DNA from 3 places in the Rahnella sp. CG8 genome. Region 1 is predicted to be linked to each of the others. Evidence: predicted binding sites of a transcription regulator. Region 1 holds the regulator's gene; each other region holds the start of a gene.

What was found. The regulator PurR, encoded in region 1, represses purine synthesis genes. The targets are predictions, from matches to a motif close to CANGCAAACGTTTGCNTG.
Region 2: the regulator PurR is predicted to act here: its motif matches at 1,783-1,800, upstream of purL (phosphoribosylformylglycinamidine synthase).
Region 3: the regulator PurR is predicted to act here: its motif matches at 1,064-1,081, upstream of purT (formate-dependent phosphoribosylglycinamide formyltransferase).

Annotation. Positions count from the first base shown of each region.
Region 1 is NZ_JABAED010000023.1:66,580-70,800, reverse strand. Features, by position in the region: gene rnt (ribonuclease T) at 1-212, shown strand, start outside; gene HGO41_RS19445 (Grx4 family monothiol glutaredoxin) at 288-647, opposite strand; gene HGO41_RS19440 (C40 family peptidase) at 1,110-2,009, shown strand; gene cydH (cytochrome bd-I oxidase subunit CydH) at 2,175-2,264, opposite strand; gene purR (HTH-type transcriptional repressor PurR) at 2,599-3,624, shown strand; gene punR (DNA-binding transcriptional activator PunR) at 3,661-4,221, opposite strand, start outside.
Region 2 is NZ_JABAED010000004.1:19,096-23,316, reverse strand. Features, by position in the region: gene purL (phosphoribosylformylglycinamidine synthase) at 1-1,689, opposite strand, end outside; gene mltF (membrane-bound lytic murein transglycosylase MltF) at 1,965-3,425, shown strand; gene tadA (tRNA adenosine(34) deaminase TadA) at 3,444-4,001, opposite strand; gene yfhb (phosphatidylglycerophosphatase C) at 4,043-4,221, opposite strand, start outside.
Region 3 is NZ_JABAED010000027.1:31,265-35,485, reverse strand. Features, by position in the region: gene dbpA (ATP-dependent RNA helicase DbpA) at 1-900, opposite strand, end outside; gene purT (formate-dependent phosphoribosylglycinamide formyltransferase) at 1,151-2,329, shown strand; gene HGO41_RS20785 (YoaH family protein) at 2,420-2,602, opposite strand; gene pabB (aminodeoxychorismate synthase component 1) at 2,764-4,140, shown strand; gene HGO41_RS20775 (CoA pyrophosphatase) at 4,137-4,221, shown strand, end outside.

The sequences.
Region 1 (4,221 bases):
TGCTTGGGCAAACGGTGCTGGCAAAAGCCTGTATCAGCGCGGGCATCGTCTTTGACAGCAGCCAGGCACATTCTGCGTTGTATGACACCGAGCGCACAGCCGAGTTGTTCTGCGAGCTGGTCAACCGCTGGAAACGCTTAGGAGGCTGGCCTCTGGCGCTTTCAGACGAAGAAGTCGAAGACGAAACAGCATCGGAAGAAAATCAGCAATAACAACTTTTGCACCGAACTGAAGACAAAAAAAGAGCGACATCATGTCGCTCTTTTTACTTTCCGGCCGAAAAACCGTTAGTCTTCTGTCGTATTACTCTCTTCAGAAGATTTGTATTTCTCAGCGGTTTCTTTGATCAACTGCTGCAGTTCACCGCGCTGGAACATCTCAACCACGATGTCGCAGCCGCCAACCAGTTCACCGTCAACCCACAGTTGCGGGAACGTTGGCCAGTTAGCAAATTTTGGCATCTCAGCACGGATGTCCGGGTTCTGCAGGATATCCACGTAAGCGAAACGCTCGCCACAGGCTGAAAGCGCCTGAACAGCCTGAGCGGAGAAACCGCAGCTTGGCAGTTTTGGCGAACCTTTCATGTACAGCAGAATCGGGTTTTCAGAAACTTGCTTCTGAATTTTTTCAATTGTTGGAGTGGTCATTTCTTGCTTCCTCAAGCCGGTACAGGCTGTCACGATCATTACTCTTCACGCGCAGCATAAAGAGACGGTGCGCAATCACAATACCTTCTATTGTAACGATGGCAGCCATCAGATAAAAACGCCATTTTTTGTGGGGTCTTTCTCAATACTGGCATTTTGTTTAACAATCTTTAATGTGTGCGCTCAGGCTCACATCTTTAAACATTCATTGAGAATAACATTTTTGGCGTTCACCGATAACGCCAGATTTGCAAAATTCCATTCTTTAACTCAAATATTAACACCATGAAAAGTGGTTATTTTTTTGACTAAAAATGGCGGTTATTTCGACATAAAAAAAGCCATTAACTTTTTCTCACAATATGATCTAGAATCGAGTCAATTCGTGCTTTTTTGTCAGGTTCTTTTAGGCAATACTCTGACATCCCTGATGTTTAACCTACCACTCATGGTAACGAAGCTATGCGCTTACTGTTCACGCTTTTTGTGCTGCTCTTTACCCAGCTATTTCTGAATATGGCACATGCATCGCCGCAGACACGTGTTTCTGCCGATCAGCGTAAAAGCCATGTTAATCAGGCTGCACCTGAAGAACGGCGAAAGCGAAAAACGGTGGCCGCGAAAACCAGTAAAAAAACTAAAATCGCGCCAGTGACAGAACAAAAAATTCAGGACAAGAATTCGAAGAAGAAAGTTAAAAGTACCGAACTGGCTAAACGAAAGACCACGACGGAGAAAAGTGTCAAAACGACCCGGGCCGAAAGTAAAAAAGAAAAGACACTGAAGACCACGCGGGCCGAAAGCAAAACAGAGAAACACGCCAAAACCCGTTCACTCGCGAAAAACAGCACGGAAAGGGTCAGTAAAAAAGAAGCGTATGGCCGGCACCGTAAAGGTAAAAAGCCCGAAGAAGACAGCAAACCGATTACGCTAAGTGCAACGCATAAAAAACGCTATCAGCATGCCCAGCAAACGGCGATGACCAAACTGATGCATCAGGTAGGAAAACCATATCGCTGGGGCGGAACCTCGCCGAATACCGGTTTTGATTGCAGCGGCTTAGTCTATTACGCCTACAAAGATTTGATCCGTATTAAAATGCCACGCACAGCGAATGAAATGTATCACCTGCGCGATGCGGCTCCGGTCAAACGCGGCGAACTTGAAAGCGGTGATCTGGTGTTCTTCAGAATCAATAACCGCGGCGCTGCAGACCATGTTGGTGTTTACGTGGGGAACGGCAAGTTTATTCAGTCTCCAAGAACGGGCGAAGACATTAAAATCACCTCTCTCGGCGACGATTACTGGCAAGATCATTATGTGGGTGCACGCCGGGTAATGACGCCGAAAACGATCCGATAATAAACAATTCGTTAAGTCTGAAGTTTCGCTAATCAGCCATTGAATAGCATTTAACGAAGAGTTTCTGCAGGGAAGAGTATCGGCGGTAACGGCCACTGCGTAAAATTGAAAAGGGCGATTCCTGTAACAGGAATCGCCCTTTTTTATAGCGGTTCACTTACTGAATCAGTTCATCACCGCAGTGAAGCTGAAAGCGATAATCATAAGCAAAGCGCATACCGTGGTGATCAACGATAATTTCAGGTTGCTGTCCATCAAACCCCCCTTTCGGATCAAATTGTGGCATTTTTTAAGCCACACTAATTGTGTGCCAGCGCATTTTCGCATAATTAACATTTAAAATCTTGTGCTGAATGACAATGTATCCCTGAGAATTTTACTTCCACTTTCCTGCATTATAAGAGAAAATTGTCGGTTAACACGCCTGTGTGCCGGTTGATTTCACCCGAGAGCATTTCACGCCTCATTCTGAAGAATCCACCCAACGATTTCACTGCCCTTTTAGAAGCCAGCAGTGAGATCCACGCAAGCAAACGATTAACATAATGCTAACGTGCTGAAACACGTGAGTTCAGGAGTCATTGTTTACATGGCAACGATTAAAGATGTCGCAAAGCGCGCTGGCGTTTCCACTACAACCGTGTCGCACGTCATCAATAAAACACGTTTCGTCGCCGAAGAAACCAAAGAAGCGGTTCTCCTTGCAATCAAAGAGTTACATTACTCGCCGAGTGCTGTAGCCCGCAGTCTGAAGGTCAATAACACCAAAACGATCGGTCTGCTTGCCACCTCCAGCGAAGCGCCCTATTTTGCCGAAGTGATTGAAGCCGTAGAAAACAGCTGCTTCTCCAAAGGCTATACGCTGATTTTGTGTAACTCGCATAATAATCTGGAAAAACAACAAGCCTACCTGCAAATGCTGGCGCAAAAACGCGTCGATGGCTTGCTGGTGATGTGCGCGGAATATCCTGATGAGTTGCTCAATATGCTCGAGGAGCACCGTTCGATCCCAATGGTGGTCATGGACTGGGGCGAAGCGCGTAAGAACTTCACCGACAGCATTATTGATAATGCTTTCGAAGGGGGTTACATGGCCGGGCGTTATCTGATTGAACGCGGTCATCGTGATATTGGGGTGATCCCGGGCCAACTGGCACGTAATACCGGCGGTGGCCGCTTCCAGGGTTTTGTGAAAGCACTGACTGAAGCCAATATTCCGCTGCGTGACGAATGGGTGGTTCAGGGCGATTTCGAGCCGGAATCGGGCTATCAGGCGATGCATAAAATTCTGATGCAGAAGCACCGCCCGACTGCCGTATTCTGTGGTGGCGATGTGATGGCAATGGGCGCAATCTGTGCCGCAGACGAACTGGGCCTGCGCGTTCCTCAGGATATTTCCGTGATCGGTTACGACAATGTGCGTAACGCCCGTTACTTCTCCCCCGCGCTGACAACCGTGCATCAGCCGAAAGAACGTCTGGGTGAAATGGCCTTTACCATGTTGCTGGACAGAATTGTCAGTAAGCGTGAAGAGTCTCAGACCATTGAGGTGCATCCGAAACTGGTCGAACGCCGTTCCGTAGCCGATGGTCCGTACCGCGATTACCGCCGTTAACAGATATCGAACGCCTGCAGATGCAGGCGTTTTTTTCTAATCACGCAGCCATTCCTGATTCATGGTTTCTGTATCGCCCATATATTCCAGCAACCAGGCCAGCGAGGGTGACGGATTGCTTTGATCCCACGTCAGGCAACACGGGCTGTCGGGAAACGTATTTTCCAGCGTCAGCACCTGCAACTTTTTCTGTTCTATCCACGGCGTGACGCGATGAACCGGCATCATACCCACGCATAAGCCTTCGGTCAGGCATTCCAGCGCACAGGTCCAGTCTGGCACGACCAGCCGCCGCTGGTTATCAAGCGTCCATGTATCCCGCTTAGGCAATGTCCGGGAGGTGTCTTCCAGACAGAGTGCAGGATAAGGCCGCAACTCATCATCATTCAGCGCGCCGGATAACTGAGCCAGCAGATGTTGCGGGCTGACGACGCAATGCCAGTCCATAAATCCCATGTCACGAAAACTGAAGCCCCCGCCAACCGGTACCGCGCGTGTAGCACCGATCGCCACGTCTGCCCGCCCGTCAACCAGCGCATCCCAGACACCATTAAACACTTCTGAGTGAATAATGAGTTCGGTGTCCGCAAAATGGCG
Region 2 (4,221 bases), on a different contig from region 1:
GAACTGTTCAAGCTGCGCCGGAGACACCGCCAGCACATAACGTTCCTGTGATTCGTTACACCAGACCTCCAGCGGGCTCATGCCCGGTTCGTCGTTCAGGATGTCACGAAGCTGGAAACGCCCGCCACGGTTGCCATCGCTGACCAGTTCCGGCATGGCGTTGGATAAACCGCCGGCACCGACATCATGGATAAATAAAATCGGGTTGGCTTCGCCCAGTTGCCAGCAGCGGTCGATCACTTCCTGACAACGGCGTTCCATTTCCGGGTTGTCGCGCTGTACGGAAGCAAAATCCAGATCGGCATCAGACTGACCGGAAGCCATAGAAGACGCCGCGCCGCCACCCAGACCGATATTCATCGCCGGGCCGCCAAGTACAATCAGTTTCGCGCCAACCGTGATTTCACCTTTCTGCACGTGATCGGCACGGATGTTGCCGATACCGCCCGCCAGCATGATCGGTTTGTGATAACCGCGCAGTTCAGGGCCGTTGTGACTATTGACGTTTTCTTCGTAAGTACGGAAGTAGCCCAGCAACGCCGGACGACCGAATTCGTTGTTAAATGCTGCGCCGCCCAGCGGGCCATCGGTCATGATATCCAGCGCGGTAACGATACGATCCGGCTTACCAAAATCTTCTTCCCACGGCTGTTCAAAACCAGGAATACGCAGGTTTGACACGGAGAAACCGACCAGACCGGCTTTCGGTTTCGCGCCGCGACCGGTTGCACCTTCGTCACGGATTTCACCGCCGGAACCTGTGGCCGCACCTGGCCACGGAGAGATCGCCGTCGGGTGGTTATGGGTTTCGACCTTCATCAGGATATGCGCCTGCTCCTGATGGAAATCGTACAGACCGTCTTTCGCATCGGCGTAGAAGCGACCGACCTGCGAACCTTCCATCACGGCGGCGTTATCTTTATACGCGGACAGCACGTGATCGGGAGTGTGTTCGAACGTGTTCTTGATCATCTTAAACAGGGATTTCGGCTGCGTTTCGCCGTCGATAATCCAGTCTGCGTTGAAGATTTTATGACGGCAGTGTTCCGAGTTGGCCTGTGCGAACATATAGAGTTCGATGTCAGTCGGGTTGCGCCCCAACGACGTAAAGGCTTCCATCAGGTAATCAATTTCGTCCTGCGCCAGCGCCAGACCTAATTTGATGTTGGCGGCTTCCAGTGCGCCACGGCCAACGCCCAGGATATCCACATGCTGCACCGGCGCAGGCTGATGCTGCGAGAACAGCGCGCTGGCATCTTCAGGCTGAGTGAAGACGGTTTCCATCATGCGGTCATGCAGCAACGCGCCCAGTTCGTTCCACTGTGCTTCCGTCAGTTGCGGTGCCTGTACATAAAAGGCCAGACCGCGCTCAAGACGCAGAACCTGCGACAAACCGCAGTTGTGCGCGATGTCGGTGGCTTTGGAAGACCAGGGAGAAATGGTGCCGGGGCGCGGAGTGACCAGCAGTAAACGACCAGAAGGAGCGTGTTCAGCGAGAGAAGGACCGTATTTCAGGAGGCGTTGTAACTTGGTTTGTTCGTCCGAATTCAGCGGCGCGCTGACATCGGCAAAGTGTACATATTCGGCGTAGATATCGCTGACCGGAAGGCGGGCTTCCTGACAACGTGACAATAATTTGTTAATGCGAAAAGCCGACAAAGCGGGCGAACCACGCAGTATTTCCATAATCACAGATCTCTCGTCTTCGAAGACACTGACCACAGTGCTTCATTGGGCGCAACAGGGGGAAAACGCGGGCTATTATAAAGAAAGCCGGCGTCCGACGAAACCGTTTGCGTAGTGAAACTTGATATTCATTTATAGGCCCACATATCTTACGGGTATCATGAATAAAGTTGCAGACTGCCGTTTTGTTGAGCAAAATGCGTCAGCACTGGGGATATAACCATACAAACTGCACAGCATAGCGTAAAAAAACAAGAGCGCCGCAGCGAGATAACTATTTGACGCGACTAAAAATTAATTATGTTCTGATGGGGATCGCCGCCCTGTTGCTGGCACTGGCCTTATGGCCAGCCATCCCGTGGCACAGAGGTGAAGGCGACCTGCTGGATCAAATAAAATCCCGTGGAGAATTGCGCGTCAGCACGCTCAATTCTCCACTGACTTTTATGGACTCCCCGGAAGGCAATCTCGGCTTCGATTACGAACTGGCTAAACGCTTCGCAGATTATCTGGGCGTGCAGCTGGTCGTCACGCAGCACACCACGGTTGACGCCATGTTTGACAGTCTCGATCACAATAAAGCCGATTTACTGGCGTCGGGTCTGGTCTACAACAATGAGCGGCTGAAAAACTACCGTGCCGGGCCTGAATATTATTCCATCTCTCAGCAACTGGTTTACCGGCAGGGTGCCCCGCGTCCGAAGAGTTTCGCGGATGTGAAAGGCTCGCTGATGGTCTCTGCGGGTACGGCACACATCCCGACACTGGAAGCGGCCAAAAGCAAATACCCGGATCTGACCTGGACGACCACCGACAAAATGTCACCGCGTGACCTGCTGCAACAGGTGGAAACCGGCAAGCTGGATTACACACTGGGTGACTCGGTGACCATCGCGCTGATGCAGCGCGTTTATCCGCGTCTGGCTGTCGCTTTTGATGCGACGGAAGACGAGCCGGTCACCTGGTATTACCGCAAGGTGCCGGATGACGACAGCCTGTCTGCCGCCATGCTCGACTTCTTCAGCCAGATTTCAGAAGACGGTACGCTGGAAAAACTCGAGGAGAAATACCTCGGTCACGTCGGTGATTTTGATTACGTCGATACGCGGACATTCCTCAAAGCCATCGACAGTACGCTGCCGGACCTGCAACCGCTGTTTGAGAAGTATGCGCAGGACATCGACTGGCGTCTGCTGGCGGCCATCGCCTATCAGGAATCTCACTGGGATCCGCAGGCCAAATCGCCGACCGGCGTGCGCGGGATCATGATGCTGACCCGGGCAACGGCGGGAGGGCTTGATGTGGATGACCGCACCGATGCCGAGCAGAGTATCCGCGGGGGCGCACAATATCTGTCGCATCTGATGGCGAAAATGCCGGAGACGATTCCGCAGGATGAACGGATCTGGTTTGCGCTGGCGGCCTATAACATGGGGTACGGACATATGCTCGATGCCCGTAAACTGACGGCACAGCAAAAAGCCAATCCGGACAGCTGGGCCGATGTGAAACAGCGCCTGCCGATGCTGAACCAGAAACGCTTCTTCAGCCGCACGACGTACGGGTATGCGCGCGGTACACAGGCATATAACTATGTGGAGAATATCCGTCGTTATCAACTGAGTCTGGTGGGATATCTGATGGAAAAGGAAAAACAGCAGGCACAGAAAGCGGCCTTGCAGGCTCAGTTAGGTCAGGGATATCCGGTGGTGAATGCGCAGGAAGCGCTGGCACCGTAAGACTGGCAGGCCTGTTTCTCAGGCCTGATCATCTGCCGCATCACCGGCCTGCGCGGCACGCTCTGCCAGTCGCAGCGCTTTTTTCTGGCTGCGGCGAAAACGAAAAAATGCACTCAGTTGTTCCGAACACGCTTCTGCCAGCACACCCGCCGTAATCTCCACCTGATGATTCATGCCCGGATGGCGCAATACATCGAGCAAAGAGCCCGCTGCGCCGGTTTTGGCATCAGCGGCACCATACACCACGCGACGGATCCGGCTGTGGATCATCGCCCCCGCGCACATAACACAAGGTTCCAGGGTAACGTACAATGTGGCATTGAGCAGACGATAATTTTGCACGGCGTTGCCGCCCTGACGTAATGCCATGATTTCGGCATGCGCTGTCGGATCATGATGGCCGATAGACCGGTTCCAGCCTTCACCAATCACCTGATTGTCTAAAACCAGTACCGCCCCCACAGGCACTTCACCCTCATCCTGCGCTTTCAGCGCCAGATTCATAGCATGTCGCATCCAGTGTTCATCATCATTTATTACTGCCAACTCTGCGTCTGCCACTTCAACCTCAATCATTTTTTACCGGCAGACATTTTATCTGAATTTTGCGCTGGCGGTTATTCCAGTTGCTGTAACTCGCCCTGTTTACTGACGCGAAAACGATGCTCACAAAAGAACAACAACGGATTGTCCTGTTTGCTGTCGCTGTATCCGCTGTAAAGTTTAAGCGGTGAGCCAATGCGGCTTTCGAGTTGCACGACTTTCTCTTCACCCAGACAACGCAAGGGCAGCACCC
Region 3 (4,221 bases), on a different contig from region 1:
ATCTGTCGCCACCAGTACGCGGCAACTGCCGTTGGAGAAACGCACCAGTACGCGGTCGCGGTCACGCTGCTCGAGGTCGCCGTTCAGCGCCAGCGCACTGATGCCTTTCGCCTTCAGGTCATCACAAACATCCTGACAGTCACGTTTGGTGTTACAGAACACCACACAGGAAGTCGGCTGATACTGATACAGCACCGCGGCCAGCAGCGATAAGCGCTGATGTTTGTCGGCTTCGATGAAAATCTGCCTGATATCAGCAATGTCATCTTCGCCTTCGATTTCTACCTTCAGCGGCTGACGCTGAAATTTAGAACTGATGCGCTCAATGCCGTCCGGATACGTCGCGGAGAACAGCAGCGTCTGGCGATCCTGCGGCGTATAACTGACAACATCTTCGATATCTTCGCTAAAGCCCATATCCAGCATGCGGTCCGCTTCATCCAGCACCAGTACTTTCAGTTCGTCCAGTTTCAGCGTGCCTTTACGCAAATGCTCCTGAATACGGCCCGGCGTACCCACCACAATGTGCGGCGGATGGACCAGCGATTCAAGCTGTGGTCCGATTGCCTGGCCACCGCACAGGGTCAGAATTTTGATGTTTTGGGTAAAACGCGCCAGACGGCGTAATTCTTTGCTGACCTGATCGGCCAGTTCGCGGGTCGGACACAATACCAGCGCCTGAGCGACGAACTGTGAAACGGTAATGCTGTTCAGTAAACCGATACCGAAAGCGGCTGTTTTACCGCTGCCGGTTTTGGCTTTGGCGCGGACGTCCTGACCCAGCAGGATGGCAGGCAACGACGCTTCCTGAATCGGGGTCATTTCGGTGTAACCCAGTTCATTCAGGTTAGAAAGTTGCTCAACGGGTAATGTCAGGGCAGAAAAGGAATGCGTGCTCAAGGGCGATAACTCTTTATGTGAGGCAAAAATCGGGACAGCGGCAGGAAGCCTGACGCCATGGTTTGAGTAAATGATAACAGAGACGCCCGCAGACTGCCTTAAACGGCAGAAAACAGGCTGAAAAAATCCTGCTTTTATTCCCGCTTAAATTTATCAACAGCACTGCGCAATCGTTTTCGTCGACAATAATTTCAGATATACTGCGCGCCGAAATTCCTATTTTCCTTCACACAGATCTGGGTACGAAGCTATGTTAACCATTGGTACTGCACTGCGCACTGGCGCCACCCGCGTCATGTTATTAGGCTCCGGCGAACTGGGCAAAGAAGTGGCGATTGAATGCCAGCGACTGGGTCTGGAAGTGATCGCCGTTGATCGCTATGCCGATGCACCCGCGATGCAGGTCGCCCATCGCAGCCATGTCATTAACATGCTGGATGGCGATGCACTGAAACAGGTTATCGAAAGCGAACACCCTGATTTTATCGTGCCGGAAATCGAAGCGATTGCCACCAGCATGCTGGTCGAGCTGGAAAAACAGGGTCACAACGTCGTGCCTTGTGCTGAAGCGACACGCCTGACCATGAACCGCGAAGGCATCCGTCGTCTGGCTGCCGAAACGCTGAAGCTGCCTACTTCCACTTATCAGTTTGCCGATGATGAAGCGGCTTTCCGTGAGGCGATCGACGCCATCGGCTATCCGTGCATTATCAAACCGGTGATGAGCTCTTCCGGTAAAGGTCAGAGCCTGATCCGCAGTGCCGATCAGTTACAGGCGGCATGGGATTATGCCCAGCAAGGTGGCCGTGCTGGCGGCGGACGTGTCATCGTTGAAGGTCTGGTGAAGTTTGATTTTGAAATCACCCTGCTGACGATCAGCGGCGTTGATGGTATTCATTTCTGTGCGCCAATCGGACACCGTCAGGAAGACGGTGATTACCGCGAATCCTGGCAGCCACAGCAGATGACAGACCTTGCATTGCAGCGCGCCAAAGACATCGCAGAGAAAGTGGTGAAAGCGTTGGGCGGTAAAGGCCTGTTTGGCGTTGAACTGTTTGTTTGTGGTGATGAAGTAATCTTCAGCGAAGTGTCACCTCGCCCGCACGACACCGGGATGGTAACGCTGATTTCTCAGGATTTATCAGAGTTCGCCCTGCATGTGCGCGCATTCCTCGGTCTGCCGGTGGGCAATATCCGCCAGTTCGGCCCTTCCGCTTCTGCCGTAATCCTGCCGGAACTGACCAGCAGCAACGTGACGTTTACCGGCCTGGAAAACGCACTGACCGGTTACAACCAGATCCGTCTGTTCGGTAAGCCGGAAATCAGTGGTAAGCGCCGCCTTGGCGTAGCGCTGGCGACGGCGGACAACGTTGAAGACGCCGTGGAACAGGCCAAACAGGCAGCGGCTGCAGTGGTGGTTAAAGGCTAATCCATTCCTGACGCTGAGATGAAAAAAAACCGGACGCCTGAAAAGAGTCCGGTTTTTCTTTGCAGCAAAGGGAAACTGCGGAGCAACGTTTTATTCGTCGTCTTCGTCATCAAAAATGACGGTCACACGGTCACCTTTATGCGTTTCGCGGATTTCTTCTGCAACGGTCGCAATGGCTTCGCCGCTGCTCATGCCGTTTTCCATTAACTGGCGGATACGATCGGCGGCCTGTTCTTGTTCGTGATGTGATAATGAAGGCATACCTGTCAGCATGGGAGTGTCCTGTTGTACGGGTGATAATAAAAAGCCCGCGCAGTGCGGGGTTGCACAGTATACGCCTTATTCACGCAAATCGCCTGCGCTGCTTTCAGGCAGCCCGATCTGTGTTAGGATCCTGAAAAATAGTCACTGCGCCAGAGAAACTCATACCCGTCATGCCATTCGCCCAACCCGTTGTTTTCCATTCATTACCTTATCAGCCCGATGCAATAACTGAACGGTTCGCGCCGCTTTCTGCTTTGCCGTGGGCGATGTTACTGCATTCAGGTTCGGCACAGCACCAGCATAATCGTTTCGATATTCTGGTGGCCGATCCGCTGATCACGCTGACCACACGTGGCAAGCTAACGCAGATTGAGCACAACGGCACGGCCGAAACCCGGGCAGAAGATCCGTTTGCTTTACTGGAAGAGCAAATGGCAGTGGCCGGTTTACAGGCAGAAAGTTCAGCGGATTTTCCTTTTCTGGGCGGCGCACTGGGTTTGTTCGGTTATGACCTGGGGCGCAGGATAGAAACATTGCCTGAAACTGCGGAACGGGATATCGACCTGCCGGATATGGCGGCAGGGATTTATGACTGGGCGCTGATTGCCGATCACCATTTACAGCGCCTGACGCTGATTTGCCATGGTGACGTTTCTGAACGTTTACGCTGGCTGGCCCAGTACCAACCTGTTCCTTCTCCTGCGCCTTTCCGTTTACATGCGCCGTGGCGGGCAAATATGAGCCGCGAAGAATACGGTGAGAAATTCCGTAAGATTCAGGAATATATTCACAGTGGTGATTGCTATCAGATCAATCTGGCGCAGCGGTTTTCGACAGAATACAGCGGCGATGAATGGCAGGCTTTCCTGCGCCTCAATCAGGCTAATCGCGCCCCTTTCTCCGCGTTTCTGCGTCTGCCGGAAAATGCCGTTGTCTGTCTTTCACCCGAGCGTTTCATCTGGCTGAAAGACGCTGAGATCCAGACCCGTCCGATTAAGGGAACGCTGCCGCGCTGCGAAGATCCGACTGAGGATATGCAGCAGGCAGAACGACTGGCGGCATCGGAAAAGGATCGCGCCGAAAACCTGATGATTGTCGATTTGCTGCGTAACGATATCGGCCGCGTGGCGACACCCGGCAGTGTGCGGGTGCCGGAGCTGTTCGTTGTGGAGCCCTTCCCCGCCGTCCATCATCTGGTCAGCACGATCACCGCCCGGTTACCCGAAACCTGTCACGCCAGCGCCTTACTGCGTGCCTGTTTCCCCGGCGGCTCCATTACCGGTGCGCCCAAAGTGCGTGCCATGGAAATTATCGAAGAACTTGAACCGCACCGGCGCAACGGCTATTGCGGCAGCATTGCATATCTGAGTTGCTGCGGCACGATGGACAGCAATATCACCATCCGCACATTGCTCACCGCACAGGGCAAAATTTACTGCTGGGCGGGTGGCGGGATCGTCGCTGACAGTCAGGAACAGGCGGAATATCAGGAAACTTTTGATAAGATTGCCCGTATTCTGCCTGAATTAGGAGAAATACAGCCGTGACGCTGCTGGAACAACACGCGCCCTTACAGACGTTTTCACCTGCCGTGGAAGATTTCATCCTGCGTTTTCAATTGCAGCAGC